3 regions of the Aquitalea sp. S1-19 genome follow, and region 2 is predicted to be linked to each of the others. Evidence: predicted binding sites of a transcription regulator. Region 2 holds the regulator's gene; each other region holds the start of a gene.
The links. The regulator FNR, encoded in region 2, switches genes on or off when oxygen is low (the NO sensors DNR and NnrR bind a similar motif). The targets are predictions, from matches to a motif close to TTGATNNNNATCAA.
Positions count from the first base shown of each region.

Region 1: the regulator FNR is predicted to act here: its motif matches at 2,459-2,472, upstream of pflB (formate C-acetyltransferase).
Region 3: the regulator FNR is predicted to act here: its motif matches at 2,144-2,157, upstream of ubiU (ubiquinone anaerobic biosynthesis protein UbiU).

Region 1 is NZ_RJTZ01000078.1:5,814-15,632, reverse strand. It holds gene pflA (pyruvate formate-lyase-activating protein) at 1-45, opposite strand, end outside; gene pflB (formate C-acetyltransferase) at 123-2,378, opposite strand; gene EGI20_RS12245 (formate/nitrite transporter family protein) at 2,713-3,543, shown strand; tRNA gene EGI20_RS12240 (tRNA-Ile) at 3,756-3,832, opposite strand; gene rpoD (RNA polymerase sigma factor RpoD) at 3,877-5,793, opposite strand; gene dnaG (DNA primase) at 5,849-7,636, opposite strand; gene EGI20_RS12225 (GatB/YqeY domain-containing protein) at 7,646-8,092, opposite strand; gene rpsU (30S ribosomal protein S21) at 8,209-8,421, opposite strand; gene EGI20_RS12215 (RelA/SpoT family protein) at 8,758-9,819, opposite strand, start outside.
Region 2 is NZ_RJTZ01000046.1:7,070-16,888, reverse strand. It holds gene EGI20_RS08750 (DEAD/DEAH box helicase) at 1-3,563, opposite strand, end outside; gene EGI20_RS08745 (hypothetical protein) at 3,677-3,871, shown strand; gene EGI20_RS08740 (inositol monophosphatase family protein) at 4,214-5,002, opposite strand; gene EGI20_RS08735 (RNA methyltransferase) at 5,156-5,920, shown strand; gene EGI20_RS08730 (DUF1853 family protein) at 5,898-6,800, shown strand; gene fnr (fumarate/nitrate reduction transcriptional regulator Fnr) at 6,847-7,593, opposite strand; gene hemN (oxygen-independent coproporphyrinogen III oxidase) at 7,706-9,112, shown strand; gene EGI20_RS08715 (hypothetical protein) at 9,214-9,339, opposite strand; gene EGI20_RS08710 (TrpB-like pyridoxal phosphate-dependent enzyme) at 9,338-9,819, shown strand, end outside.
Region 3 is NZ_RJTZ01000036.1:42-9,860, forward strand. It holds partial or broken gene EGI20_RS07385 (ubiquinone anaerobic biosynthesis accessory factor UbiT) at 1-178, opposite strand, end outside; gene EGI20_RS07390 (U32 family peptidase) at 307-1,074, opposite strand; gene ubiU (ubiquinone anaerobic biosynthesis protein UbiU) at 1,079-2,086, opposite strand; gene EGI20_RS07400 (pilus assembly protein) at 2,391-5,573, shown strand; gene EGI20_RS07405 (GspH/FimT family pseudopilin) at 5,618-6,106, shown strand; gene pilV (type IV pilus modification protein PilV) at 6,123-6,635, shown strand; gene EGI20_RS07415 (PilW family protein) at 6,632-7,390, shown strand; gene EGI20_RS07420 (pilus assembly PilX family protein) at 7,394-7,870, shown strand; gene EGI20_RS07425 (type IV pilin protein) at 7,887-8,297, shown strand; gene EGI20_RS07430 (type IV pilin protein) at 8,353-8,760, opposite strand; gene EGI20_RS07435 (pilus assembly protein) at 8,805-9,819, opposite strand, start outside.

The DNA.
Region 1 (9,819 bases), on a different contig from region 2:
TTCGGCCACAAAGTTGACGGGTATTTCGGTAACAGGCGTAGTCATGAATGTCCTTGATATAAATGACAGCGGGCGGCTTGCGCCGCCCACCAGAAGCAGCTTCCCTGATGGGAAGCTCAGGCTTACATCTTGCCGTGGAAGGTGCGGTTGATCACGTCCAGCTGTTGCTCACGCGTCAGCTTGACGAAGTTCACCGCATAGCCCGACACGCGCACGGTCAGCTGTGGGTACTCTTCCGGATGTTCCATCGCATCGATCAGCGTGTCACGGTTGAACACGTTGACGTTGACGTGGAAGCCACCAGCGGCAACGTAGCCATCCAGGCAGTTAGCCAGGTTACGGATACGCTCTTCAGCGGTGTGCCCCAGCGCATCCGGCGTCGCCGACGATGTCCAGCTGATACCATCCAGTGCCGCGCTATAAGGAATCTTAGCAACCGAAGCACCGGAAGCAACAAAGCCCTTCACATCACGGCCGTTCATCGGGTTGGCACCCGGCGAGAACGGCTCGCCCGAACGGCGACCGCATGGCGTGTTACCGGTCTTCTTGCCGTACACCACATTGGAGGTGATGGTCAGTACCGACTGGGTCGGGGTCGCATTACGGTAGAAGTGAGGCTGGGCCTTAATCTTCTCCATAAAGGTTTCGGTCAGCCATACTGCGATGCTGTCGGCACGGTCATCATTGTTGCCGTAAGCCGGGTATTCGCCTTCGATCTTGTAATCGACAGCCAGGCCGTCTTCATTACGGATCACGTGAACCTTGGCGTGCTTGATCGCGGACAAGGAGTCAGCAGCCACCGACAAGCCAGCAATACCGCAAGCCATGGTGCGCAGGATATCGCGGTCGTGCAGCGCCATCTCGATACGCTCGTACGAGTACTTGTCATGCATGTAGTGGATGGTATTCAGCGCATCGACGTAAGTCTCGACCACCCAGTCCATCATTGGCAGGAACTTGGCCATCACTTCGTCGTAGTCGAGTACGTCGCTGGTGATAGGCTCGAAACCACGGGCCACGGTTGCACCGCTCTTCTCGTCCACACCGCCGTTGATCGCGTACAACAGGGTCTTGCCCAGGTTGGCACGGGCACCGAAGAACTGCATCTGCTTACCGATGGCCATCGCCGATACACAGCAGGCGATACCGTAGTCGTCGCCCCACTTCGGACGCATCAGATCGTCGTTTTCATACTGAATGGCCGAGGTGTCGATAGACACTTTGGCGGCGAAGTCCTTGAAGCCACGTGGCAACTGAGTCGACCACAATACGGTCAGGTTAGGCTCGGGTGCCGGGCCCAGGTTGTACAGGGTATTCAGGAAACGGAAGCTGTTCTTGGTCACCAGGGTACGGCCATCCAGACCCATACCGGCGATGGACTCGGTCACCCAGGTCGGATCACCCGAGAACAGTGCATCGTAGTCCGGAGTGCGCAGGAAGCGCACGATACGCAGCTTGATCACCAGATCGTCGATCATCTCCTGCGCCTGCTCTTCATTCAGTACGCCGGCCTTGATATCGCGCTCGATAAAGATATCGAGGAAGGTCGACACGCGGCCGAAGCTCATCGCGGCACCGTTCTGCTCTTTCACTGCGGCCAGATAGGCGAAGTAGGTCCACTGGATCGCTTCACGCGCCGTCGCGGCAGGACGGGCGATATCGTAGCCGTACTTGGCAGCCATGACTTTGAGTTCGTTCAGCGCGCGGTACTGCTCGGAGCACTCTTCACGCAGACGGATCACGTCGTCGGTCATCGGCGGCTTGATTGCCATCCAGTCCTTCTTGCGCTCGGCCATCAGGAAGTCGACGCCATACAAGGCAACACGGCGGTAGTCACCGATGATACGGCCACGGCCGTAAGCATCCGGCAGACCGGTAATCACGCCGGACTTGCGTGCAGCCAGAATAGCCGGCGTGTAGGCATCGAACACACCCTGGTTATGGCTCTTGCGGTACTTTTCCCAGATCTCTTTGACCATAGGATCGATCTTGAAGCCAAAGGCTTCCAGACCATTTTCAACCATGCGCAGGCCGCCGTTAGGCATGATGGCGCGCTTGAGTGGCGCATCAGTCTGCAGACCGACGATCAGTTCATTCTTTTCATCGATATAACCGGCATCGTGTGCGGTAATGCTGGCGCCACGATCAGCAGATACATCCAGCACGCCACGGGCGCGCTCTTCTTTCAGCAGTACGGACAGCGTGTCCCAGATGCCTTGGGTACGCGCGGTGGCGCCGGCCAGAAAGGCTGCATCGCCCTCGTAAGGGGTGATGTTGTTCTGGATAAAGTCGCGCACATCCACGCGTGCCTGCCAATCACCGGCAACGAACTCTCTCCATGGGTCAACAGCCAGCATTTCCTTGTTTGCAGCGTCCATCTTTTGCGTCTCCTAGTTCATCTTCGAACATGATATGTAACAAATTGAATACATATTAAGTCGAAAACGAAAGCGATTACTTGATCTACGTCAAAAACAAATTTCTCCACGCAACGAAAATAGCGGCTGGTAAAATTTATATTTTGACGTTACTCATTGATAGGAAAGGATTTTAATACAAAAGTAACGTCAAACACCAGTCTGACTCTGACTGAAAAAAGACAACAAGCATCAAGCCGCGAACGAATCAGGCTAAAAACAGTTTCGAAAACGCAAAACGGGTTTTCAAAACGTCATAAAACCCGAAACAACTAAACCACTCACCGATAACACCATGAGCCATACCTACTCTCTCGACTATGTCGCCCAGCAAGCCAGTGCCAAACGCACGGTTCTACGCACCGCTACTGCCCGCTATTTTCTTTCTGCTGCCTTTGCCGGTGCACTGATTGCCCTCGTCCTCGCCGTCAGCATGCGACTGGGCCAGTTGTTTCACAGCAATGGCTCGCCTTACTACGCCATCGCCTACTCCGCCTTCTTCGGCACGGCACTGGTTGCCATCATTGTCTCCAAGACCGAACTGTTTACCAGCAATGTGATGTACATGACCTTGGGCAAACTGACCGGTCGCGTCAGCAGCGGCGAAATGCTGGCGAGTTGGAGTACGGTCTACTTCGGCAACTTGGCCGGCATCTTGCTGTTTACTTTGGTATGGATGCAGACCGGCGGCCTGGGTGACTACCCTGCCGACCATGTGGCCAGCCAGATTGCAGCCGTCAAAACCGGCGCGCCGTTTATGAAGATTTTCTGGAAAGGGGTGTTGTGTAACTGGATCATCTGCCTGGCCGTCTGGCTGCCGATGAAACTGGAAAACGAGATGGCCAAAATCGCTTTGGTGTTCCTGCTGGTATTCGCCTTCTTCTTCTCCGGCTTCGAACACAGCATCGCCAATATGGCACTCTTTAGTCTGGTCGTCGCCCATGCACCCGAAGCACTGTCGTTCGCCGACATCATGCACAACATGCTGCCGGCAACACTGGGCAATATCGTTGGCGGCGGCATCGGCGTTGCCTTGCTGGCCTTTATGCTAGAGCGCCATACGCTAAGCACGCCTGCAGCGACCACGCAGAAACAGGCCGACAAACTGAACCCGGCTACCTCCTAAGCTTTAAACCATCACCTCCACGCGCTGGCGCGGAGGTGATGCGCCTTACACCTATTCCCCGCCTCTCCTGCAAGGCTTTCGCGCCAAGCGACCCGCACCAAGCCACAAGCAAGCACAGACCACACATCGCATGACCACACCTCAGCTAAGCGAAAAAGCAAAAGGGGTTTGCAGCCTAAGCTGCAAACCCCTGATTTTGCTATTCAAATTTCTGGTGGGCCCTATCGGACTTGAACCGATGACCAAAGGATTATGAGTCCTCTGCTCTAACCAACTGAGCTAAAGGCCCGATCGCAAGCGATTATACCAGAATTTCCGGTAAATGCAGCTTACTTACTGACCATTTGGCTCGTTATCGAGAAAGCTCTTCAGCCGCTCGGAACGGGTCGGATGGCGCAGCTTGCGCAATGCCTTGGCTTCAATCTGACGGATACGCTCGCGTGTCACATCAAACTGCTTGCCCACCTCTTCCAACGTATGGTCAGTATTCATGTCGATACCGAAACGCATACGCAGGACTTTGGCTTCGCGTGGCGTCAGCGACTCGAGAACCTCCTTGGTCGCCTCACGCAAACTGGAATACATCGCCGCATCCGAAGGGGTGATAGTCACCGCATCCTCAATGAAGTCGCCCAGATGAGAATCGTCATCGTCACCGATAGGCGTTTCCATCGAGATCGGCTCCTTGGAGATCTTCATGATCTTGCGGATCTTCTCTTCCGGCATTTCCATGCGCTCGGCCAGTTCGGCCGGATCCGGCTCGTGCCCGGTTTCCTGCAAGATCTGGCGGCTGATACGATTCATCTTGTTGATGGTTTCGATCATATGCACAGGAATGCGGATCGTACGCGCCTGGTCGGCAATCGAACGGGTAATCGCCTGACGAATCCACCAAGTTGCATAGGTCGAGAACTTGTAACCGCGACGGTATTCAAACTTGTCCACCGCCTTCATCAGGCCGATATTGCCTTCCTGAATCAGGTCGAGGAATTGCAGACCGCGGTTGGTATACTTTTTGGCGATCGAAATCACCAGACGCAAGTTGGCTTCGATCATCTCGCGCTTAGCCAGACGCGCCTTCTTCTCCCCCGCTGCCATCTGGCGGTTGATTTCCTTCAGCGCCGGAATGGTCAGCACGGCGCGCAACTGGACATCGGCCAGACGGGTCTGACGCTCGATAATCGCGTGCTTGAAGCGCTCCAAAGTTTCGGACCAGGCCTTGCCGGATTCGATTTCCTTCACCACCCAGTCAACATTGATTTCGTTACCAGGGAAGCTCTTGATGAAGTGGCTACGGTCCATACGCACACGCTGCACGCAGATATCCTGAATTTCACGTTCATGCGAACGCACTTCAGCGACCAGCGAGCGCAGGGAGTCACACAGGCTTTCAATCTGGCGCGTAGCAAAACGCACCTGCATAAAGGCATCGGTGATCTGCTGCTGACAAGCCTGGGCGGCCTTGGCATCGGATTTCTGCAGCGCGGCGGTCAAGCCGGCATATTGCACGCGCACATCGGCAAAGAATTCGATCGCCTGCAATTTGAGCGCAAGCAGGTTAGCGGCATTGATGCTTTCAGCGTCGGCCTCTTCGTCTTCCTCTTCCGGCTCGTCATCATCCGGCATTTCGTCGTCTTCCGGCTCGGAAAATTCGGTCTCTGCCTCAACGCTGGCATTCGGATCGATAAAGCCATCAACAACTTCGTCGATGCGCATCTCTTCACACTCGACCTTGTCCATCAGCGCCAGCACTTCGGCAATCGTGCCGGGGCATGCCGAGATGGACTGGATCATGTACTTGAGGCCGTCTTCGATCCGCTTGGCGATTTCGATTTCGCCCTCGCGGGTCAGCAACTCAACCGTACCCATTTCACGCATATACATGCGTACAGGGTCGGTGGTGCGACCGAACTCGGCATCAACCGACGACAAGGCGGCCTCAGCTTCTTCAACCGCATCCTCGTCGGTGACCGCTGCCGGTGCATCGGTCATCAGCAGGGTATCAGCATCCGGCGCCTCTTCGGTCACCCGGATACCCAGACCACCGATCATGACGATGATATTTTCGATCTGCTCGGCGTCGGACACGTCTTCCGGCAGATGGTCATTGATTTCAGCGAATGTGAGGTAGCCACGCTCCTTGCCCAGCGCAATCAGCTGGCGCAAGCGCTTGCGCTGCTCTTCCAGGCTCAACTGAGGATTGTCCTGGTTGTCCTGCACATCTTTATCGATTTTGGGGGAAGCCGCCATTTCGTTTCCTGCTTGAAAAAAAGCCGAAAAAAACAATTGAGTATATCACAGCCCGTTATTTCAACGGATTGTGTACCGCCCGCGCCGCCATGCGGCGCATCAGTTCCTGCAACAAACGTTTATCTTCATCACTCAGATGCTCAAGCCCGCGCACCGACAATTGCCGGTATAGCGCGTCATCACATGCATCCATCATTCTGGAGAAGCCGCTCTTGAACATATCCAGATCAAACTCGTCCGGATTGGCAAGTTCTGCCGGGTCCCGCAACGATGCCTGCAACACAGAGTCAATCTGCGATTCAAACGATGTACCACGAAAATTCTCGGCCAATTGCGCACTAGTCGGTGTGCTGACACAAGCCTGCGCCCGCTCGATCAAGGCCGCCAGACAGGCTATATCACCCGACAAGGGCAGACTATCACGCACCTCGACTTCATTGGCCCAAGCCGGATTCATCACCAGCCACTTGATCAGACGCCGAACGGTGGACATCACATCCGGCTGCGCCGATTGGCGCGGCAAACGGTATTCGCGCCGGCCACGCGCTGGTGCCTTGCGCTGGCCGGTCATCATATCGAATTCGTCGACCTCCACACCCACCAGTTCGGCCAGACGCTTGCGGATAATGAAACCCAAGGCCGGCGCCGTAATCTGCGTCAGCAAAGGCATGGCTTGCTTGACCAGATCGGCCCGCCCCTCCGGGGTGGACATATCAACCCGCCGCGTCAGCTCGCGCGTCAGATAACCTGACAAGGGCACACTGGCTTCGCTAAGCTGGCGCTCGAACGCCTCGGTGCCGTACTCGCGGATATACGAGTCCGGATCATGCGCCTCCGGCAAAAACAGAAAACTCAAAGACTTGCCGTCGACCAGGAACGGCAAACTGTTTTCCAACGCCCGCCAAGCCGCCTTCTGTCCGGCTTTGTCGCCATCAAAGCAGAACACGACCTGATCGGCGTGTTTGAGCAACTTGCGCACATGCTCGCCAGTCGTTGCCGTGCCCAGTGTCGCGACCGCATAAGCCACGCCATACTGCGCCAGCGCCACTACATCCATATAGCCTTCGACCACCAGCACGCGGTTGTGCTCGCGTATCGCCTGGCGCGCCTCATACAGACCGTAAAGCTCGCGCCCCTTCTCGAACAGCGGCGTCTCCGGCGAGTTCAGGTATTTGGGCTCGCCCTGACCCAGCACCCGCCCACCGAAACCGATGATGACGCCACGCTGGTTACGGATGGGAAACATCACCCGACCGCGGAAGCGGTCGTAACGCTTACCTTCATCACCTGCGATCACCAGCCCCGCTTCGACCAGATATTCATCCTGGTAATCAGGCACAATCGCGGCCAGATTTTGCCAGGCATCGGGCGCATAGCCCAAGGCAAAGCGCGCGGCAATTTCGCCGGACAAACCTCGCCCCTTAAGGTAACTGACGGCAGCAGGCGAAGATTTCAACTGCTGCTTGAAATAAACCGCAGCAGCGGCAAGGATTTCTTCAAGCGACAAACGACGCGCACGCGCTGCTTGCTCTGCCTGCGGATCTGCATGCCGCACGTCCGGCACCGGCATGGACACACTATCGGCCAGCACGCGCACCGCATCGACAAAACCCAGCCCCTGATACTCCATGACAAAGCCGATGGCCGAGCCATGCATGCCACACCCAAAGCAATGATAGAACTGCTTGGACGGGCTAACCGTAAAAGAGGGAGATTTTTCCTTATGGAACGGACAGCACGCCAGGTAATTCTGCCCCGCTTTTTTCAGCGGGACATAACGATCCACCACGTCAACAATGTCGACGCGGGTCAGCAGCTGATCGATAAAATCCTGCGGGATCATCCGCGCACCTTAAGCAGCAAGGCGGGCCTTGATCAGAGCCGACACGGCGGCCATATCGGCACGGCCAGCCAGTTGCGGACGCAATAGCGCCATAACCTTGCCCATATCCTGCATGCCGGCAGCACCGCTGCTCTCAACTGCAGCTTCAATCAGTGCATTGATTTCAGCAACGCTCAACTGCTGTGGCAGATAATCGGCCAGCACGACCATCTCGGCCTTTTCCTGCTCCGCCAGGTCCTGACGGCCACCCGCCTCGTATTGCGTTACCGAGTCGCGGCGCTGCTTGAGCATCTTGTCGACCACCGCCACGATGGCTGCGTCGTCCAACTCGATACGCTCATCGACTTCCTTCTGCTTGATCGCAGCCATCAACAAGCGAATGGCGGACAAACGCACGGCATCTCTGGCCTTCATGGCCGTCTTCATGTCGTCAGTGATACGTGATTTCAGGCTCATATCGTGCTTTCAGAAGAGACAGCGGCCGACATGAAGCCGGCCGCAGAAATGCGGAACTACAAAAGGCAAAACCGCAGACAAAGCCTGCGGTCCTGTAAATCAACCGTACGTAAAGCTTAGAACATCTTTGGTGGCAGCTGTTGGCTACGGATGCGCTTGTAGTGGCGCTTCACAGCAGCAGCAGCTTTACGCTTGCGCTCGGTGGTTGGCTTTTCGTAGAACTCGCGCGCACGCAGTTCGGTCAGCAGACCGGTTTTTTCTACGGAGCGCTTGAAACGGCGCATTGCTACTTCAAACGGTTCATTCTCTTTTACGCGAACAGTCGGCATCGACAGGGATCCTTAAAATCTTGGGTAAGCTAAATGCTTGATAAAACCGGTATTTTAGCAACGGAATCCTTTTTGATAAAGTCCTGGATTCCGAAGTTCGTCATTTGAGTGCACCATGCACGACAAACGACTGAAAAAATCACCCCCTCACTAGGAGAAATGGTGTTGCAATTGGTCGAAACAAAACGCGGCCAGCGTAGATGCCGGGTCGGCCTCGGCCATCGGCAGCACGTACTCGAAAGTGCGGGCTTCACGCAGGGCTGAAACTTATACCGGACTCGCAGCAAAAAGTCGAGGCCTATCCGTGCCTGGTGTTATTACGGTACAGCAGGCGCGTCACCCGCGCTTAGCACTAATCACGCTGCCTAACTGCCCCACGGCAGCAAGAACCCGGTCAAGATGAACCAGATCACCCACCTGCAGGCGGAAATGGATATGGATATACCCCTCACCCGCCGAGCCATCCTGCGTGTCTACGCTTTCGATATTGGCAGCAGCGCCGGAGATTGCCGATGCGATATCGGCTAGAGTGCCGCGTTCATTGCGCGCCAGCACGCTGACCGTCACCGCAAACATGCGATCCCGCTGCGTATCCCAGGTTACTTCCAGTAATTTATCCTGATCGAAACGCCGGATATTGGCACACAGGCTGCGATGGATAATCAGCCCCTGCCCCTTGGCAATCGCACCGACAATTTCATCACCCGGAATAGGGCTGCAACACGTAGCCAGCTGTATCGTGCCACTCTCATTGCCACGAATGGCAATGGCCGACACACGCACCAACTCGCCGGACTTGCGCCCGGCAAGCTCAACCAGACGCCTCGCTACGGCGATAGGCAGCAACTTACCCACCCCGACCTCCGCCAGCACCTCGCGGAACGAGCCCAGATTATCGCCATACAGCGCCATATACTCGCCCTGCAGCGCATCAACGTCAGCCAGCGGCGTCATCACCAGAGCTCCCAGTGCCTGCTTAAGCAGGCGCTCACCCAGCAGCGATGCTTCGGTGGTCTGCAAGCTCTTTAAATAACTGCGTATGCACGAGCGGGCTCGGCCGCTGGCGACAAAATTCAGCCACGAAGGATTTGGCTTGGCCTGGGTCGAGGTGATCACCTCGACGCTATCTCCGTTTCTCAATACCGTACGCAACGGCACCAGTGCGTGGTTGACACGTGCCGCGATACAGCGATGCCCCACATCGGTATGTACTGCATAGGCAAAATCGACCGGAGTCGAGCCCTGCGACAGCACCAAAATCTTGCCCTTGGGGGTGAATACGTACACCTCGTCCGGAAACAGATCGATCTTGATATGCTCGAAAAACTCGATCGCATCGTCACTCTCGGCCTGGATATCAAGGATGCTCTGCAGCCATTGGTGCGTACGCTGGTGCGC
Region 2 (9,819 bases):
AAGTGAATCTGGCCGTGAGCTTGTGCGTGCGGGTTTTTCACCAGCAGTGAGATGGCAATGGCCGCCGAGCTACCCATGCCAAAAATTTGGCCGCCTTCTCTTTTAGCGCGATCTCCCGATGTCTTTTGTCCGCGCAAGCCACGCAGATGAAAAATGTAAAGGCTAGAAAATTCATCTACCAAAGATTTGCGAAGACCATCAGAAGAGCGGGAGTCCAAAAAGCCCGCGTTGGTGACAAAGCCGATCACGCCGCTATCGCCCAAGCGGTCGGATGCCCAACGGATAGCACGGATATAACTGTCGTACAGTGCGTTCTTGTTGGTGGCCGTAGAGCGTTCGGCGTAGCTGTCGCGGATGCGGGCATCCAGATGCGGGTAGGCCACGTTCTGGTTGTTGTCGTTAGCGCTGTCCTGCCCGGCCGAGTAGGGCGGGTTGCCGATGATGACGCGGATATCCAGTGCTTTCTGCCGTTTACGCCGCGCGCTGTTCTGAACCAGTACCTGGTCAACCAGATCCTCTTTTTCATACATTTGGAAAGTATCGGTCAGGCAGATGCCTTCGAACGGCACGTAATCGCCACCGACGATGCTGTGATACACCGCCTCGATATTGATGGCGGCGATGTAGTAGGCCAGCAACACGATCTCGTTGGCGTGGATCTGGCCACGGTATTTCTTCTGTAACTGCTCTTTGCTGATCAGCCCGCTTTGCAGCAGGCGGGTGATAAAGGTGCCGGTGCCGGTAAACGGGTCGATGATGTGCACACCATCGCTACCCAGGTTCTGGCCGAATTCGGTTTGCAGGATGTGATCCACACTGTGGATGATGAAGTCCACCACCTCGACCGGGGTGTAGACAATGCCCAGACGTTCGGTCATGCGCGGGAAGGCATTACGGAAGAATTTGTCGTACAACTCGACGATGATCTTTTGCTTGCCCTCGACGGCGTCGATGCCTTCGGCACGCAGTTTCACGCTGGCGTAGAACTTCTCCAGCGTGTCGGCTTCTTTATCCAGCCTATGAGCCTGCAGCTTATCCAGTACGTTTTGCATCGCGCCCGACATCGGGTTGTGGCTGGCAAAGCTGTAGTCGTTGAATAGCGCATCAAACACCGGCTTGGTGATCAGGTGCTGTGCCAGCATCTCGATCACTTCTTCTTCGCTAATGCTGTCGTTCAGGTCGTCGCGCAGCTCGGCCACCAGCCCCTGAAAAGCCACCTGTTCGTCGATATTGCTACCGCGACAGACAGACCCATCGCGCAGATGACTTCCATCGCGACGAACGATTTCGGTAATGCGGGTGATGTGGGTGCGGGCAATCTTGGCAATGTCGCCTGCCCAATCTTCCCAGTGGTTGCGGTTGCCGCACTTTTTCACCACCTTGGCGAAGATGGCACGTTCGATCTCACCGATATCAAACACCAACTCGGCCTGCTCCGGCTTGTCGTCCTGCTTTTTGCCGGATGGCGAGCCGATGCTGTAACCGGCCTTGGCATCTTGGACAACCGCCGCATCGCCCTTCACCGGCTTGGCTTTTTTCACCACTTTATCGGTGACGGCGATGACTTCCATTTTGCTCTTGTCGCTGCCGATCAGGTCCAGCTTGTTGATCATGGCGTCGAAGCGGTCGTCGTGTGAGCGCAACGCCTGCAAGACCTGCCACACCACCTTGTAGGTCTTGTTGTCGTTTAACGCCTGATCCGGCTCGACGCCCGCTGGAATCACCACCGGCAGAATCACGTAGCCACGCTGCTTGCCTGCGGCCAGGCGCATCACGCGTCCTACCGACTGCACCACATCCACTTGCGAATTACGCGGGGTGAGAAACAGCACCGCATCCAGTGCCGGTACGTCGACACCTTCGGACAGGCAACGCACATTACTGAGGATACGGCAGGTATTGTCCGGTACATCAGACTTGAGCCAGCCTAGTTTGGCCTCTTTTTCGCCTGCATTCATGCCGCCATCGACATGGTCAGCCTCGCACGCCAGCGTGGCACAGCCATCCTCCGGATTGCTACGCTTGTACTCCTCGACCACGGCCGAGAACATGGATGCAATCTTCTTCGAGCTGATCTTGTGGGTCTTGGCGTTGCTTTGATATTCGATCACCTGGCAGAAGGCCACCGCACGGCGCATCGGGTCGCTGTCATCAGTCAGATCTTCATGCGTATCTTGTTTGGCCAGTGCCTTCCAGCAACCGACGATCTTGGCCGCATCTTCGACCTTGATCTGGTTGTCGTCATCTCTAAGCAGGTTTTGCAAGCTGCGGCTGACATGGGCTTCGTCCATCGCCAGCACGATCACCTTGTAATCGACCAAGAGGCCGGCCTTGACCGCCTCGCTGAAGGTGATGGTAAACAGCTCTTTGCCGAACAACTCTTCATCATCCATGGAACACAGTTCCACATCGCCTTTGTCGGCGGAAGCCTTGGCGCTGTCCCCGTAGATGCGTGGTGTGGCGGTCATGTACAGGCGCTTGCTGGAACGGATATAGTCCGCGTCGTGCACCCGGACAAACGCGCTTTCCTCTTCGCCATCGAAGGTCGCGCCGGTGGTGCGGTGAGCTTCATCACAGATAATCAGATCGAAGTCGGCCAAGCTGTGTGCTTGCTGTGCCTGGCTGATCACGTCGATCGAGTGGTAGGTGCTGAACACCACGCTCATATGCGTGTCGTCGTGGCGCTTGCCCATTTCCAGCGCAAGGCGAGACGGCTCAGTGGTGGCGGGGTAGCGTAGTTCGTGGGCGAAGGTCTGTACCGCATCGTCGTCCTTCTTGCGCTTCTTGCCCACATCGCTGTCTGAACACACCGCGAAGCTATGCAAGGGCGTTTCGCTCTCTTGCGTCCACTCGGTCAACGTCTGCGATAACAGCGACAGACTGGGCACCAGGAACAGCACCCGCTTGCCGGCACCGGCTAAAGTCTCGGCAATCTTGAGGCTGGTAAAGGTCTTGCCGGTGCCGCAGGCCATAATCAGCTTGCCGCGATCCGCACTGGCCAGACCTATCTCGGTGCACTTGAGTGCACGCTGCTGATGGTCACGCAGCTGTTTCTTGGGCTTGATCACTGGTGCAGAATGGGCGTGATACTGGCTCCAGTCGATCTGGCTGTCCTCCAGCGCCTGCAGGTCGATTTTGTTGACCGGCGGTTGCTGGTTCAGTAATGCGTCTTCGGCGTTGTCGCCCCAATGATTAGTCGTGGTAACGATAATGCGGCGGGTAAACGGCTTCTTGCCCGAGGCGGTAAAGAAACTGTCGATATCGGATTTCTGAACCTTGTAATCTTCAGCGTAGAATTTGCACTGGATGGCGTGGATCTCGTCAGTGCCGGCGGTCTTGGCCACCAGATCAATCCCCGTATCCTTCTTAGGCAACCCTTGCAACGCAGCCCAGTCGGCGTAGGTCCACACCTCGCTGTACAGGTCACGGTAGGTCGGCTCGTTGCGCAGGTAGCAGACGAACAACTCTTCGAAGTAAGTGCCTTTTTCGCGTTCGGAAACGGCAGCCTCACGGAAAGATCTAAGTAGGTTTTGAAGCGGGGTAGCAGAAGCAGGTAGGGTCATAAGGCACGCAGACAGGTAAATTTGAAGTTCTATCTGCGCAGCTTAACAAATTACCGCCGTTCACCCAATCTGCGGTTATGTGAAATGAATTTATCTTCAGTGAGGAGTGTGACGTGCCTACACTTTCTATGCGACTGAGACTGCTCTTCTACCTGATCGGCGTCTCGCCATTCGTGCTGACTGCTTGCTGGCTATTCTGGCCTCACTGGCAAGAGATTGCCGTTGGCAGTCTGTTTCTGGGGTGTACATTTACGCTGGGGGTGGTGGTGGTCGACGCTCTCTGGCGATTGCTGGGATGGAAGAGGTGAGGCTGTGATTTTTATGTTTTGCGTTTAAAAAGCACGATCAATTTGATGTTTATGTATGAATAATATATCGGATATATCAGATTTTTCAGAAATTTCAGGACAAAATCAGGACAAAAGTGTTTAAAACCGTAACCACAAACAGTGCTGCAGTCCTTGCCAGGCAAGTGATTTAGACTTTATTGGTGTGTAGACTTGGATATTGCTGCATCATCGGGGTGTGGGCTGCGCTCATGCTGGTCTTCTGGGCTAGGGGTGACAAAGACGACAACGCCCCGACTGGCGGGGCGTTGGGCGTGCTGATTTTACGTCAAGCCGGCAATACCGTCATCCGGCATGCGCGCTTCAGGCTACATGCGGTGCGATGATGTGCAGAAGCTGCGCCAAGACCTTAGGGCTGGCGGCAACGATGTCGCCGCTTTCCAGCCAGGTCTGCTCGCCCTTCATATCGGTCACGATGCCGCCGGCTTCCTGTACGATCAGGCTGCCTGCCGCGATGTCCCACGGCTTGAGGTTGAATTCGAAGAAGCCGTCCATGCGGCCGCAAGCCACATTACACAGGTCAAGCGAGGCTGCGCCTTCACGACGGGCACCGGCACTCTTGGCGATGACATCTTTCAGAATGGCAAGGTAGGTGTCGATCATGCTCTGGTCCACGACCGGGAAACCGGTGGCGATCAGGCATTCGTTCATCTGAATGCGCTTGGAGACGCGGATGCGGCGCTCGTTGAGGAAGGCGCCTACGCCGCGGCTGGCAGTGTAAAGGTCGTTGCGGCTAGGGTCGTAAACAACGGCCTCGATGACCTGACCCTTGTGGGCCAGCGCGATGGAAATGGCGTATTGCGAGTGGCCGTGCAGAAAGTTGGTGGTGCCGTCGATCGGGTCGATGATCCACTCGTATTCGGAGGCGCCCATGCCTTTGGCACCGGACTCTTCTGCTAGAATGGCGTGCGACGGATAAGCCTCGAGAATGACGTCGATAATGGCCTGCTCGGCGGCACGATCCACGTCGGTCACGAAGTCGTTTGCACTCTTTTTCTCGACGCGGATGATGTCGATATTGTGCGATGCGCGCTGAATCACGCTACCTGCACGGCGGGCAGCTTTTACCGCGATATTTAGCATCGGATGCATTTGCATGGACGGCCTCTACAATCTGGACGCAACAGGCACGCGGCTCACCAACGCGCGCCGTGCCTGCCACTAACAATTTCGGTTAAGGAACAAAAAACCCCGACGCATTGCGCGGGGTTTCATAATGGCCGGCATTCTACTCGTAAACAGCTGATGAATAAACCCCAAGTCCCTGATTTTTTGAAGAACATTCGGGTCGTTCTGACCCGTACCAGCCACCCGGGCAATATCGGCTCGGCCGCACGCGCCATGAAAACCATGGGCCTGACCCGGCTCTATCTGGTTGAACCCAAAGTCTTTCCCAGCCCCGAGGCGGATACGCTGGCTTCCGGTGCCGTCGATGTACTGGAGCAGGCCACCGTGGTTGCATCTCTGGCCGAGGCGCTGAGCGGTGTGACCGTAGCCTGTGCATTGACCAGCCGTCGGCGCGAACTGACGACGCCTTTGGCGGTGCCGCGCGAGGCGACGCCGGAACTGGTGGCGCGTGCGCAGGCCGGCGAGCAGGTCGCGCTGGTGTTCGGTAATGAAACCTTCGGTCTGTCGATAGGCGAAGTCGAGCAGTGCAACCGGCTGGTGACCATTGCCGGCAACCCGGATTATTTCTCGCTGAATCTGGCCATGGCGGTGCAGGTGATGTGTTACGAGCTGTTCAGTCACAGCGGTTTCGAGATGGACTATCTCAAACCCGCAGGCGAGCCGGCGACACTGGACGAGGTGGAAGGTTTGTGCGGCCATCTGGCGCAGGCGATGGACGATATCGGCTACTTCCGCCGCCGCAATAGCGAGCGCTTGATGCGGCGCATGCGCACCCTGTTTGGCCGTGCCGGCCTTGAGCGCGATGAAATCGATATCCTGCGCGGTTTTTGCAAGCAGATCGAGCGGGTGGCGGCCGAGCATGGCAAGATCGAACGCAGCTAGTTCCTTGCACCTGCCTTACGCGCATCCGGAAGTGCGCGATCTGGCTTTTTTGCTGTGTGCACCGCCTCCGGTGCATTTCGGCCCGCCTTGCCCGCGTGCCCGCCTGCTGGGGGCAGAGGGTCTGGCCTGTCTGGCTGAGCTGGATAGGGATCCTGCAGCCTTACTCTCTTGTCTGGCGGCGAGTCCGCGTTTGCGTCTGGGGCATTATGCCGAGCAGCTTTTGTTGTTCTGGTTTCACTTGCGGCCGCATATCGAGGTGGTCGCGCATGGCCTGGCCTTGCGTGATCAGGCGGGGCTGACGCTGGGTGAGTTTGATTTTTTGTTGCGTGTGAACGGCGAACCCTGGCATCTGGAGACTGCCAGCAAGTTCTATTTGCAAGCGCCGCAGGCGGGGAGCGTATTGATAGGGCCGGGGCTGAATGATGCCTGGCCGCTCAAAGCGCATAAACTCACGCAGCAACTGGCGTTGTCGGATCATGCTTGTGCACAGGGGCTGTTGCCTGCCGATTTTTCCGCTTGCCGGCGCGAACTGTTGCTGGCGGGCTGGTTTTTCTATCCGCCAGATTTTGTGCCGCTGGATGCGGGGCTGACGCGGGGCTGGTGTGCGCCGCTGGATGAAGCCTGGCCGCGCACGCATGCCGCTACGCGCTGGGTGCATCTGGCGCGCGAGCGCTGGCTGGCTCCTGCACAGGTACAGGAAGAAGATACGCAGGATGAGGCCGGATTGCGCCAGCACTTGCAAATGGTAGCGTCACCGCAACTGCTGGCCGAGCTTAAGCAGGACAGCGACGGGGTCTGGGGCGAAGTGGCGCGCGGTTTTGTGATGCCGGCTTCCTGGCCGGATGCCGCGCGACTGGACGCATTACTGGCGCGGGTATGAGCTGGGGGGCGGTGATGGCTTGCCTTTAATCAGGCAAAGCCATCACTTAATGGCTTTGCGCGTGGATGCAGCCCGAGATCAGGTTCTTCAGCTCATCGGTCTGGTATAGCTGGATATGCTTGTGGTCGACCTTGATCCAGCCTTGCTGCTGGAATTTGGACAAGGTACGGCTGACCGTCTCCAGCTTAAGACCGAGGAAGCTGCCGATTTCTTCGCGACTCATGCGCAGGATAAAGTCGTTGGCGGCAAAGCCACGGGTAGCCAGACGCGAGGAGACATTCAGCAAGAATGCCGCCAGACGTTCGTCGGCTTTCATATTGCCCAGTAACAGCATAATGCTCTGGTCGCGTACGATCTCGCGGCTCATCAGGCGATAGAAATGATGCTGCAGGCTGGGACTGTCGCGGCTCAGGCTTTGCATGCGGGTAAATGGCAGCTCGCAAACTTCGCTGTCTTCCAGCGCTATCGCGTCACAGCCGTGGACATTGGCCGAAATGCCATCCATACCCAAGAGCTCCCCCGACATGTGAAAGCCGGTGACTTGTTCACGACCATCCTGGCTGGACATGCAGGTCTTGAAAAAGCCGGTACGTATGGCAAACAGCGATTTGAATGCTTCACCGCTGCGGAACATGTACTCGCCGCGCTTGAGGCGCCGGCTTTGACGGATCACGGCATCCAGCTGGGCAAGCTCGTCGCGGTTCAGCCCGACAGGTAGGCACAGTTCACGCAACGTGCAGTTAGAGCAGGAAACCTTGAGGGCGTGCAGATGACTGTTGTTCTGTTCTGGCATACGTAAGATTCAATGCTCTTTCAGGAGAAGCTTGACGCTTGTCAAAGCGGGGTAGACATAGCTGTGCGAATTTACCACTCTGCCAATAGATTGACCACCGGTATCGGACATTATGAGCGCCGCCCAAATTTTTTCGCCATCCCGTTTCGAGTTCGACCGCAAGCTAATAGAACAACTTGACGGCTCCGGCCCCAGATATACCTCCTACCCGACGGCGGATCGTTTTGGTCCGGCTTTTGGCGAAGCGGATTATCTGCGCGTGTTGAGTCAGCGCCGCATCGGTGCCAACCGCAAAGCCATATCATTATACGTGCATATTCCGTTTTGTAACACCGTTTGCTACTACTGCGGCTGTAACAAGATCATTACCAAGGATAAAGCGCGCGCCGATCTCTATCTCGATTACCTGGAAAAGGAAATCAAGCTGGTCACTGCCGCCATGGGCGGTCGCGAGCAACTGGTGCAGCTGCACTTCGGTGGCGGCACGCCGACCTTTTTGTCGGATGCGCAGCTGGAGCGGCTGATGGGCATGCTCAAGGCGCATTTCGACTTCAAGCCTGAAGGCGAGTATTCGATCGAGATCGATCCGCGCAAGGTCGGGCGCGAGACGGTCTTCAAACTGGCGGCGCTGGGCTTTAACCGTATGAGCGTCGGTATTCAGGATTTCGACCCTGCCGTGCAGCAGGCGGTGAACCGCGTGCAAAGCGAGGAAGAAACGCTGGCGGTGATTGCGGCGGCGCGCGAAGCCGGCTTCAAATCGGTGAGCGTGGATCTGATCTACGGCCTGCCGCTACAAACGCCGGCCTCGGTGGCGGCGACTTTGGCCAAGGTGATTGCTATTTCGCCGGATCGGGTGGCGCTTTATAACTATGCGCATCTGCCGACCGTGTTTATGCCGCAGCGCCGTATCAATGAAGCCGAGCTGCCCTCGGCTGCGGCCAAGCTGGATATCCTGCAAAGCTCGGTCAAACAACTGGCTGATGCCGGCTATGTGTTTATTGGCATGGACCACTTTGCCAAGCCTGAGGATGACTTGTCGCGCGCTCTGGCCGAAGGGCGTTTGCAGCGCAATTTCCAGGGCTATTCCACTCACGCCGATTGCGACATGATAGGCCTTGGCGTGTCCTCTATCGGCAAGGTGAGGGCCAGCTTTGTGCAGAGCGAGAAGGATATCGAGCAGTATTACGCAGCACTGGACGGCGGGCATTTGCCGGTGATGCGCGGCTATATGCTGGACAGCGATGATATCCTGCGCCGTGCCATTATCCAGGCGCTGATGTGCCGCTTCTCGCTGTCGGTGTCGGCGATAGAAGAGGTTTACGGCATTAATTTCCGTGAGTATTTTGCCGCCGAACTGCCGCAGCTGGAGACTTTGCAGCAGTTGGGACTGCTGAGTTTCGATGGCGATTTCATTATGGTCGAGCCGCGCGGACGTTTCCTGATCCGCAATATCGCCATGGTGTTCGACCGCCATTTGCGCGAGCGCAAGACGCAGGCGCGTTACTCCAAGACCATCTGACGGGTGTCATGCCTGATGTCTGCCGCCGGCTTTTGAGTCCGGCGGTTTTTTTTGTCCAGCCTTTGAGCAAGACGCTGGCGGCTTGCACTGAAAGTTGAATGTCATGTAGTCTGGTTTGGTGCTTTTACCGGATTTTTCCCATGACTTGCTGCCTTTTCCATCTGCCGGGCTTTGCCCATGATGTGATTTGCCTGCACCGCTTTTAGACTGACGAGGATACCGCCCATGCTACAGACCAAGTTCCTGCTTCCCGATAACGAGATTCCGACCCACTGGTACAACGTGGTGGCCGATATGCCAAGGCCACCCGAGCCGGTGCTGGGCCCAGATGGCCAGCCGCTCACCCCTGACGCGCTGTCTGCGATTTTTCCGCAGGCATTGATCGAACAGGAGGTCAGCCGTGAGCGCTGGATCGAAATTCCGCAAGAAGTCCGCGAGCTGTACCGTCTGTGGCGTCCGACCGCCTTGGTGCGCGCGCGCCGGTTGGAAGAGGCATTGGGTACGCCGGCCAAGATATTTTTCAAGTACGAGGGCGCAAGTCCGGCCGGGTCGCACAAGCTGAACTCGGCCATCCCGCAGGCGTATTACAACAAGCAAGAGGGCATTACCCGGCTGACCACCGAAACCGGCGCCGGGCAATGGGGGAGCTCCTTGTCGCTGGCCGGCGAGATGTTTGGTATTGATGTCCGTATCTATATGGTCAATGT
Region 3 (9,819 bases), on a different contig from region 2:
CGTCCAGCACATCCACTTCAAAGCGCTTGCCGGCCAGTAGCTCCATCTCGGCCGGCAGTACGCCTTTTTTCACCAGTTGGTTCAGTGCGGTCACTAGCGCCAGCGTCGGCGGGGTGGCCGGCAGCTTGCCGGCGATGCTGGCGATAATAGGCGGCAGGGTGATGTCAGGCACTCGCATGCAAGGTGTCTCCTGTATTGATAATGCCGGCGGGTCCGCACCAGTAGCCATCAACGGCTTCCCCGGCGTGTTTGCCTTTCAGGCTCTCCATGGCGGCGTTTGCACTTTGCGTGCCGGCGATGACGGCGCTAAAGGGCTGTGTGGGCCGACTGCGGGCTGACGCGTACCGCCGTCACCCCCATCGCGTCCATTTCGGCCAAGTGCGGCAGCAGGGCATGGCAACCGTCGGACATGGTCTGGATGCCGTTGATGGTGAGAAAGCCGGCGCCCTCGCGGGTGGCAAGCTGCAGTCCGTCCGGGTAGTCCAGGCATTTGAACTGGCAGTCGTCTTTCTTCAGGTTGTAGTGGCGCGCGGTAAAGCAGCGTGCCGAGAATGCCAGCGGCAGGCGGCCCCAGGCAAACACCTCGGTTTCAAGTTCGGGCCGGGTGGCCAGAATAGCGGCCAGCGTGCTGCGATCCATCTCCACCGGCGGCAGCCAGCGATACGCGCCCAAGCGCTGCATCAGCGCCAGCGTGCTGCTGTTGTAGACATTCATATGGGTGCCGGCGACAAAGGGGATGCCGGATTCGCGTGCCAACTTGGCGGCGCCCAGATCGTTGACTTCAAGGCGCACGCGGCCGTTGTCCACCAGCTTGCGCAGGCGCTTGAGGTCGGATTCGCTCTCCAGCAGTGCCTGGCAACTGAGCACCACATCTTTGCCGGCATCGGCCAGCTGGTGCGCCAGCGTAATCCAGTCGCTGCTACGCAGTTGCTGGCGGCGCGAGCACACCGCTTCGCCCAGATAAATCGTGTCCAGCGGCCAGCCGGCCGCTTCTTCATAAAACTTGAATACCTCGGCGCGCGACCAGAAAAACAGGATGGGGCCGAGGGTGAGCTTGAGATTAAGTGCGGTCATCTGATTATTTCCATGGCCGGTTGTAAGCGCCCAGCGTCTGCTGCTGGCCCTCGGCCAGCTTGCCAAGCGCCGCCTGCCATGCAGGCTTCACCGAAAAGCGCTGCATCTCGCGCCCAGCCGTATCGATGGCTTCGCGCAGCGTCTTGGTGACCTGTGCCACATAAGCCGGGCTGCGCTGGCGGCCTTCAACCTTGATGGCCGATACGCCGATATCGATGATTTGCGGCAGCATCTCCAGCACGTTCAGGCTGGTCGGCTCTTCCAGCGCGTAATAGGTGTCGCCTTGCACTTCGAAGCGGCCCTTGCACAGCGTCGGGTAGCCGGCCGGCTCGTTCTGGCCGTACTGGTCGATCAGGATATCGTTCAGGCGGGCGCTGGTGGTGGTGCCGTTTTGCTCCCAGCGCACGAACTTGGCCGGAGAGCAGACACCGTGGGTATTGGGCGACTCGCCGGTGGCGTAGCTGGACAGCAGGCAGCGCCCTTCCACCATCACGCACAGGCTGCCGAAGCCGAAGACTTCGATTTCCACATCGGTATGGCGGATCACATGGCCGACCTGATCCAGCGTCAGCACGCGCGGCAAGACTGCGCGCTGCACGCCGAACAGATCGCGCGCAAGATTGACCGCCTCGTAATTGGTGGCCGAGCTTTGCACCGACATATGCAGGCGCAGGTTCGGGTGGCGGCGGCTGGCGTAATCCATCAGACCGAGGTCGGCCAGAATCACCGCATCGACCCCCAGATCGGCCGCCTGATCGACGGCGCGCTGCCAGCGCGAGATATCCACGCCTTGGGCAAAGGTGTTGATCGCCATCAGCACCTTGCGCCCCTTGTCGTGGGCGTAGCGGATACCGGCCGTGGCGGATTTTTCGTCAAAATTCAGCCCGGCGAAGTTGCGGGCATTGGTTTCATTCTTGAGCCCCATATACACCGCGTCGGCACCGTGGTCGATGGCGGTCTTGAGGGCGGGCAGGCTGCCGGCAGGGCAGACCAGTTCGGGTAGCTTAGGCATGCGAAACAGGCGTAATCATAAACCCGCCCACGGTAACAGCATGGGCGGGGATGCGACTTGTTCTGGGTCAAGGGGGAGGCAGGTGGAGGGCGAGTTAAGCACGCCCTAAATTAGAGTGGTGTTGTGTTTTTGGTATATTTGCCAATTTTGTAATTGCCAAATGAATTTTTAAAATCAAAAGAATATACAATTCAAAAAATTATCGCAGTTCAATTGCAAATGCTGACAAGTGCCTGCAATCAGGCTCTTGCTGAGTAGATTAAATGCGAATAAAAACAAGGGGGTAAGCGTGATGAAACTATTCATGAATAGTTCTCTGGTTCTTGGCGGTGCGGTTCTGAGCAGTCTATTGCCTGGGGCCGCTGTTGCCGGTCCTTACCCCGCACTACCACCTTCGCTCTCCACCTCGGTTGCCCCCAATGTCATGCTGTTGCTGGATACCTCCGCCAGTATGCTGCAGGACAGCTCCAATCAGTGGCTTCGCGGGGATCTTTGTTCTGATATTGCAAGTAACTGGGGCAGTTGCATTAAGAACGATACCAAAAAGTTTCGTACCATCATCGACTCCGAAGTCTCTACTCCAAACAGCAAGATGAATATTGCCAAGCGGGTGTCGAGGAATCTGATCGACAGCAACCCCCAGCTACGCTGGGGCGTGTTCTCGTTTCATGATAAGCCGACGAGTATAGGGGGCGATGAGCGGGGAGAGGGCGGGATACTGCGTGCCGCAGTTCGGGATGGTTGGGTCGAAAGTAACAGGACGGCGCTGAAGGCCGCAATTACTGCGCTCAATGGCCGAACGGCTACTCCTTTGGGTGAAGCCTTGCTGGAAGTGTCCCGCTATTTCCGTGGTGAAACTTCCCTATATGACAAGCAAACCGGGAACTACACCAGCCCTATCCAGTATCGTTGCCAGAAAAATTTTGCCATCGTGATTACCGATGGGGATGCTACTAACGATGAGCAGTTGCCGGGTAGCGGCTTGGCTACGATGGCTTATACCCGCTATGGCGCGGATGGAAGCGCACAAAGTGTAAATTTTAGCGTATGCACTGATCAAGGGAGCAATTGTCCTAATGCTTTAGAGGGGACTGGGGGGCTTACCACCCCAGGGTTTGGTGATAAAAATAACAGGCCCCGTGCCATCCGAGACGTGGCTAAGTATGCACTCGATGCCGACCTAATCACAGGAACTCGCAATGATCTCGATGGTAAGAGTTATGACGATCCCCTTTTTAAGCTACAAAACCTGATCACCTATACAGTTGGTTTTTCCACTTTGAATAATGTACTGCCCGCGGCGGCGGCGGTGGGGGGCGGTAACTATTACAAGGCCGATAATGAGGCAGAGTTAGCCCGCAGCCTGAATGCGGCTATTTCCCAGATCAATGCATCTACGTCTAATGCTGGAGGTATAGCTGTTGCTATCGATGCGGCTTATGCTGGCAATAAGGTATATCAACCTGTATTCAACCCCAAGGGGTGGTATGGCGAGTTGCGTTGCAAGATGCTGGGCACTGATGGCAGGGTCAGTGGTGATTGCACTGTTCCTCAAGCTATTTTTCCTTCACATGGGAACCGTAATATTTATACCAGCCATCAGGCTGATGGATCTGCGGTGACTGCGGCCATTGAGTTTAAAGATGCTGCCAAACTAGCAGCCTGGCAGCGACAAGCACTGGCTCCTCCATCCGGGGATGTTCAGACGGCCCGCAATGTTATCAACTTCATTCGCGGGCAGGAAGGGATTGCGGGCTTTCGTACCCGTACGTCTTTACTGGGCGACATGATAGGCGCGCAACCTGTTGTGGTGGGTAAGCCTACGGGTAGCAGTAGTGACCCAGCTTATGCGGCATACAAAACAAAAAGTGCAGCGCGCAGTCTGGTTTTTATCGGTGCCAACGATGGCATGATGCATGCTTTTGATGGAAATAGTATGCAGGAGTTGATGGGGTACGTCCCGGCCGCTGTATATGAAAATCTGAGTGATTTGACCAAAGCTAATTACGGACTATCAACTGGTACACCGCATAACTGGTTTGTTAATGGCTATGCTCGTCAGGCCGATGTACGCATCGGCAGTGCTTGGAAAACGTTGTTGGTCTCTGGTTTGGCCCAAGGTGGACGGGGCTATTTTGCACTCGATGCATCAGATTCTGCACAGTTTAATACTGCTGCTGCGGTGCGCTGGGAGCGCAATAGTCGGCAGGATATCGACATGGGGCATACCTTTGGTTCTCCTTTGATTTACAACGTGCGCAACGGAAACAACACGGCCATCCCCGCCGTTATCCTGAGCAATGGTTACAAAAATAGCGCGGGTATTGCTACAGATACTTCAGCCTTGTTTATTGTCAATGCCGACAATGGTGCAGTATTGCAAAAAATTACGGTGCCTAGCAAGGGGGGGCTGTCCTCACCTGCTGGAGTCGATTTTGGTCAAGATGGTGTACTTGACTATGTCTACGCAGGGGACATGAGTGGCAAGTTGTGGCGCTTTGACCTGACCGGTGCAGCACCCGCTGATTTCAAGGTCGAAACCACACCTTTGTTTGATGCTGGTACGAACCAGCCTATTGTGATGCGTCCGGCCGTATTGGCAGTAAACAGCAAAACCGATAGCACGCCTATTGGCAATCTGGTGCTGTTCGGTACCGGCAAGCTGCAGACGGATGCAGACCGGAGCGATACCAGTCAGCAAAGTTTTTATGCCGTACTCGACAAAATGGATACAGCACCAATAACAGTCAGCAAGTCAGCGCTGCAAATGCAGAGTGTGACCGATACCTTGGATAAAACCTCCGCCACTGGCATGGTGGTGACTTATCGGCAGTTAAGCAATAACACGATTGACCTGACCGATCCTGCCGAACTTAAGCGTGGCTGGTATCTCGACTTGCCGGAAAGCTCCGAGCGCCTGATTACATCGCCACTTTTGTTACTGGATAAATTGCTGTTTGGCACCGGGGTTCCGCTTGCCAGCGAGAAGTGTCTGCCCGGTGGCAGGGGGTGGATCATGGGAGTCAACCCATTGACAGGCGGGGTGGTCAAAAATAGGGCTGGTGCAAAAGGCAGGGACTACAGTTTTATCGACCTGACCGGCGACAAGAAATCCAGCGCTGCGGATATGGTGGATTTCTCCTCGGGCAAGAGCTACATCAGTGGCTTCAGCCTGTCAGGGATACCTACCGAGCTGACGTTCCTGCAGAAAAACGGTTACACCTATACAGCACCAGCGAATGCCGGTACTGCTTTGGGGGATGTCGGCAACTCAGTGGCTTTGCAGGAGGCTAATGCCATGGCGGTTTACACTGGCAATGCTGCCGCGGGCACCAGTGCTGGTAATGCGATGGCCAGGCCTCTTTCCAATGGTGAGGGCCAGCTTTTTGTCCCCCAGGTCGGCAGGGATAAAGTCCATGAGGAAGAACTCAATAAAGGGGCGCAGGGAGCCAAAATAGAAACCACGCTCTGGTGGGAAGTGTTGTGATGCAAGTCTCGGTGCTTGCGCGGGGTTCTGGCGGGGAGACCGGCGTGACCTTGGTGGAGTTGGTCATTGTACTGGCGATACTGGCCGTTATGGCGGCAATTGCCGTGCCTAATATGAGTCAGTTTTTGCGCGAAGCCCGGCTATCCTCACAAACCGACTTATTGGCATCGTCATTGCAATTGGCCCGAACCGAAGCCATCAGGCAGCGGGTGAATGTAACGGTCTGTCCGATGAGTAACCCTGACAGTGGTAACGCCTGTTCCGCCAGCGCCGCTGATTGGGCGCGGGGCTGGGGTGTAATGGATCCTGCCGGGACGATTTTACAGCGTGTTAGTGTCAGCACCGGTGTCTCGGTCACACCTGCGGCTATTGCGGGCGTACAGCCCGTGGCGGTTGTTTTTAATCGGAGCCAAGGTAGCACACCACAGGCCATTTCTTTGTCTTTATGCGCGGCAGGTGGCACACAAAGGACCGTGAATGTGTTCTTATCCGGGCGTATTGGCCGGCAGCTGGATGCCACAGCTTGCCCTTAGTCCACAGTGAGATAATATGACTCAGCATAAACGGCAGACCGGCCTTTCCATGATTGAGGTGATGGTGTCGCTATTTATTATCGCGCTTGGGCTTTTGGGGTTGGCATCGCTGCAGTCACGCACCCTGATGTATAACCAGAGTGCCTATCAGCGAACTATTGCAGCAGATTTAGCCAATGATCTGGCTGAGCGTATTCGTGCCAACCGCACGCCTTTCCTGCTGGATGACGATGCGGCTAGTGATATGCCTCTCCCTACCCCCCCCGACTTTTCCCAATGTACTACGGCAAGTTTGAGTAGTACGCCTCCGGCTTGTGCTGCCCAGGTGAATGGGCGCAGCACGTACCTTGTCGTCGCTGAAATGGCTGAGTGGAATCGGATGCTGCAAAATCAGCTGCCCCAAGGGCGCTTCGCATTGGCTGCCGTCACGGGCGCTAGCACGGGTTTTTTGCGTTACACCCTGACCATCAGTTGGCGTGATGATCATGCTGCCGGTCTTGATAGCAACTACACCGTGGTGATCGAATGATGCAAAAGCGGTGTAGCCAAGGCTTTAGTCTGATCGAGTTTATGGTGGCGTTGGGTATTTCCTTGCTAGCACTTTTGGCGGTCAGCGAGCTTTATCTCAATTCACGGCAGACCTCGCGTTTGCAACAGATGCAAAATGTTCTGAGCGAGGAAGGGCGTTTTGCGATGTCTATGCTACAGCGTATTGTGTCACAGGCTGGCTTCCACCCTGTAACTTCGGCTGGTCTCGTTAACCCCGTTACTGCCAATTCTGCGGCTTCGCTAACAGTAGCCTTTACTCAGCAGGACAATAATATGTTGAACTGCAGTGGTAATACTGCCGTGGCTGGCAATCACAATCTAACTATTGCGGCTGCCAACAATATGTTGACCTGTACAGCGGGTGGTGCTGCCATACCATGGATTGCACCAGTGGTTGGTGGGCAGGGGGTTGAACTGGTAGATTTCAATCTCAGTTATGGTGTGGATACAGGCCCGGCTACCGACCCTGCTTTTGGTTGTGGTGATATGGTGGGGGGCAATCGGCGTGGCGACTGTATTGCCGATAATTATCAGGTGCCTGCAGTTGGTGCCGCGGCTCAACTCAATATCCGTACTGTCAAAGCCTGCTTCGTACTGCGTACTGCCACGACTGATAGTTCGGTAGTTAAACGGGCTGCTGTGACAAATTGTGCTGGTGCCGATATTGCGGGTAGTCAAAATGACCAACGGTTGTATCGGCTGTACCGTACCACCATTCTGCTAAAGAACCGCTAAACCATGACTTATGTTCAATCTAGGCAGCGGGGTTATGTACTGGTAGTAACCCTGATTATTTTGCTGGCGGTGACTGTACTGGTACTTAATGCCAGCCGTAGCTCCATTATGGGGGAGCGTATGGCGGGCAACCAAATGGACAGGGCTAGTGCCAAACAGCTTGCAGAGTTGGCTGTGCGACAAGGTCAGCGCTTCTTGCAGGCGAATGCCGAAATTTGCCTGACCGGTTGTAGAACAGCTAATGGCCCTAATGCAGTATGGAATGGTGTCGCACTCCCTTCTAATGCGGATTTTATCGTGGCAAACTCTGAGCCTAGTACAGATGCACGTGGCCGCTATCTGATACGCCAGCTTCCCAATAATTTCCGTCCTGCAGATAAAACCGACTGTATAGCTTACAGCGTGATGGGACGGGGGGTCGGACGAGATATCCGTACAACCGTATTGATCCAGACCATTACTTTTGTCTGTCCTGCCTGAGCATGGAGTACTGAGCATGAAAGCCCGTCCCCTTTATGTACATCCGTATGGTTTTACTCTTGTTGAGGTGATGATTACCGTTGCTATCATCGGCATTTTGGCAGCTATCGCTTACCCATCCTACACTGCACATGTGGTCAAAAGCCGCCGCATTGATGTACAGCGACAGTTGGTGGCGCATGCTCAGGCATTAGAACGTTTCCATAGCGTGAATGGTAGTTATTTGAATGCGGCAGGGAATGCTTGCGGTGTTGCTGATCCAAATAGTGCCGACTATGCCATAGCTACAATTTGCGCTAATGGCAATACTTTTACGATTACTGCAACGCCTGATACAGCTCGTTCCCAGCGTAGTGATGGCAACCAGACTTTGACGCAAAGCGGAGCCCGAGGAGGAAGCGTGAGTGGCGGGCAGTGGGCGCAGTGAGATTGTTAGCACCGGACAGTTATTCACCTTGCCCCTTTGCGTAGGATTCTCTCTATTATCCCCAGCACCCCGCCACGCCCACTTGCGAGTGGGCGTTTTCCATGGCTTTTTGCCCGAAATGGTTGAGCGTCAGCGTGCCGCATTCGTCGCCGGCCATGGCACCCGCAGCGCGTGGTACGGCTTTGAGGATATAGCTGCGGCCATCGCTCTTAAGTTCGATCAGGTAGCGTGCCTGGCTGGCGGGAACGTCGCGTGGCGATTGTGCCAGTTCGGGCGGGATGGTGTAGTCATCCCCGGCCGGTGTAAGGGCATAGCTGTTGCTGAGCGTGCGGTTGCGCTCCAGCTGCTGCGCGTTTTGCTGCAGTACGGCGCCCGCATCGGTGCGCGCCGCGCGTGCGACATAGCGCTGGTAGGAAGGCAGGGCGACTGCCGCGATGATGCCGATGATGGCGACGGTGATCATCAGTTCGATCAGGGTAAAGCCGGTCTGTTGCGGTGTGCGTGGTTTCACAGTATCTGCTTCCAGTAGATGCGTTTGAGCTTCAGTTGGCCGGTCGGCGGCGGTAGCGGCACACCGATATTGATCAGCTCGATCTTGCCGGCGGTGCCGCTCACATAGACTGGCGCCAGACCCGGGGTGGCCGGATTTTCGACAAAGGTCGGTGCGGTGGGGATGCCGACGGCAAGCCGGATGCCGCTGGCGCTATTGCCGCCTATCTTGTCCTTGCTGTCGATCACGCCGTCACCATTGAGATCGAAGGTGGAATCCAGCGTGCGTCCGCCGCTGTCGGCGCGCAGCGCCATCAGCCAGCCGTCACCGCCGGGTACACAGGGGTCGGTGGAGGGCAGCATGGTGGTAAACAGGATGCGGCCATGATTGAGCAGCGGGGTGGTGATCACCCGCTCGCCGCTGTTGCGGCTCAGGCTTAGCAGCCAGCCGTATTGGCGGCTCCAGTCGACGCTATGGCTGCTGGTCTTGCGCAGCACGGCGCCGCCCTGGGTGATTTCTTCTTCCAGCGTTTGCGTCTGCAACTGGGCCGCGCCCAGGATGATGCCATTGTCGCTACCCTTGTCCTGCACCGCGTAGAAGGCCTGAACCGCCTGATCGTTGATATCGGATGGCCCCAGATAACGGCCGCTGCCGAAGTAGACCATATTGCCATTGCCTTGCGGATGCGGGCCTATCAGCGGCGCGGTGGTGATGGCTTGCCCTGGCGGGGTGATAAATAGCGGCTTGCCCTGATTGGCGGTTTTCCAGGCAGCCGGTGTGCTGGCCGACAGGTCGAATTTCCACAGTTGCCCTGCCAGATCGCCGGCGTAAGCGGCATCGGTCACGCCATCCTTGTCCTGATCGTAGAGGGTGATGCCGGCCAGCCCCTGATCCTGGCCCAGCAGGATCTTTTGCAGCAGTTTGCCGTCGCTCAGGCGCACGACAAACAGTGCCGACCTGGCGCTGTCGTAGCCGCTGCCGAACACCGCCGCCCAGTCGCCATTATTCAGGCGTGTGATTTGTGGCTGGCCA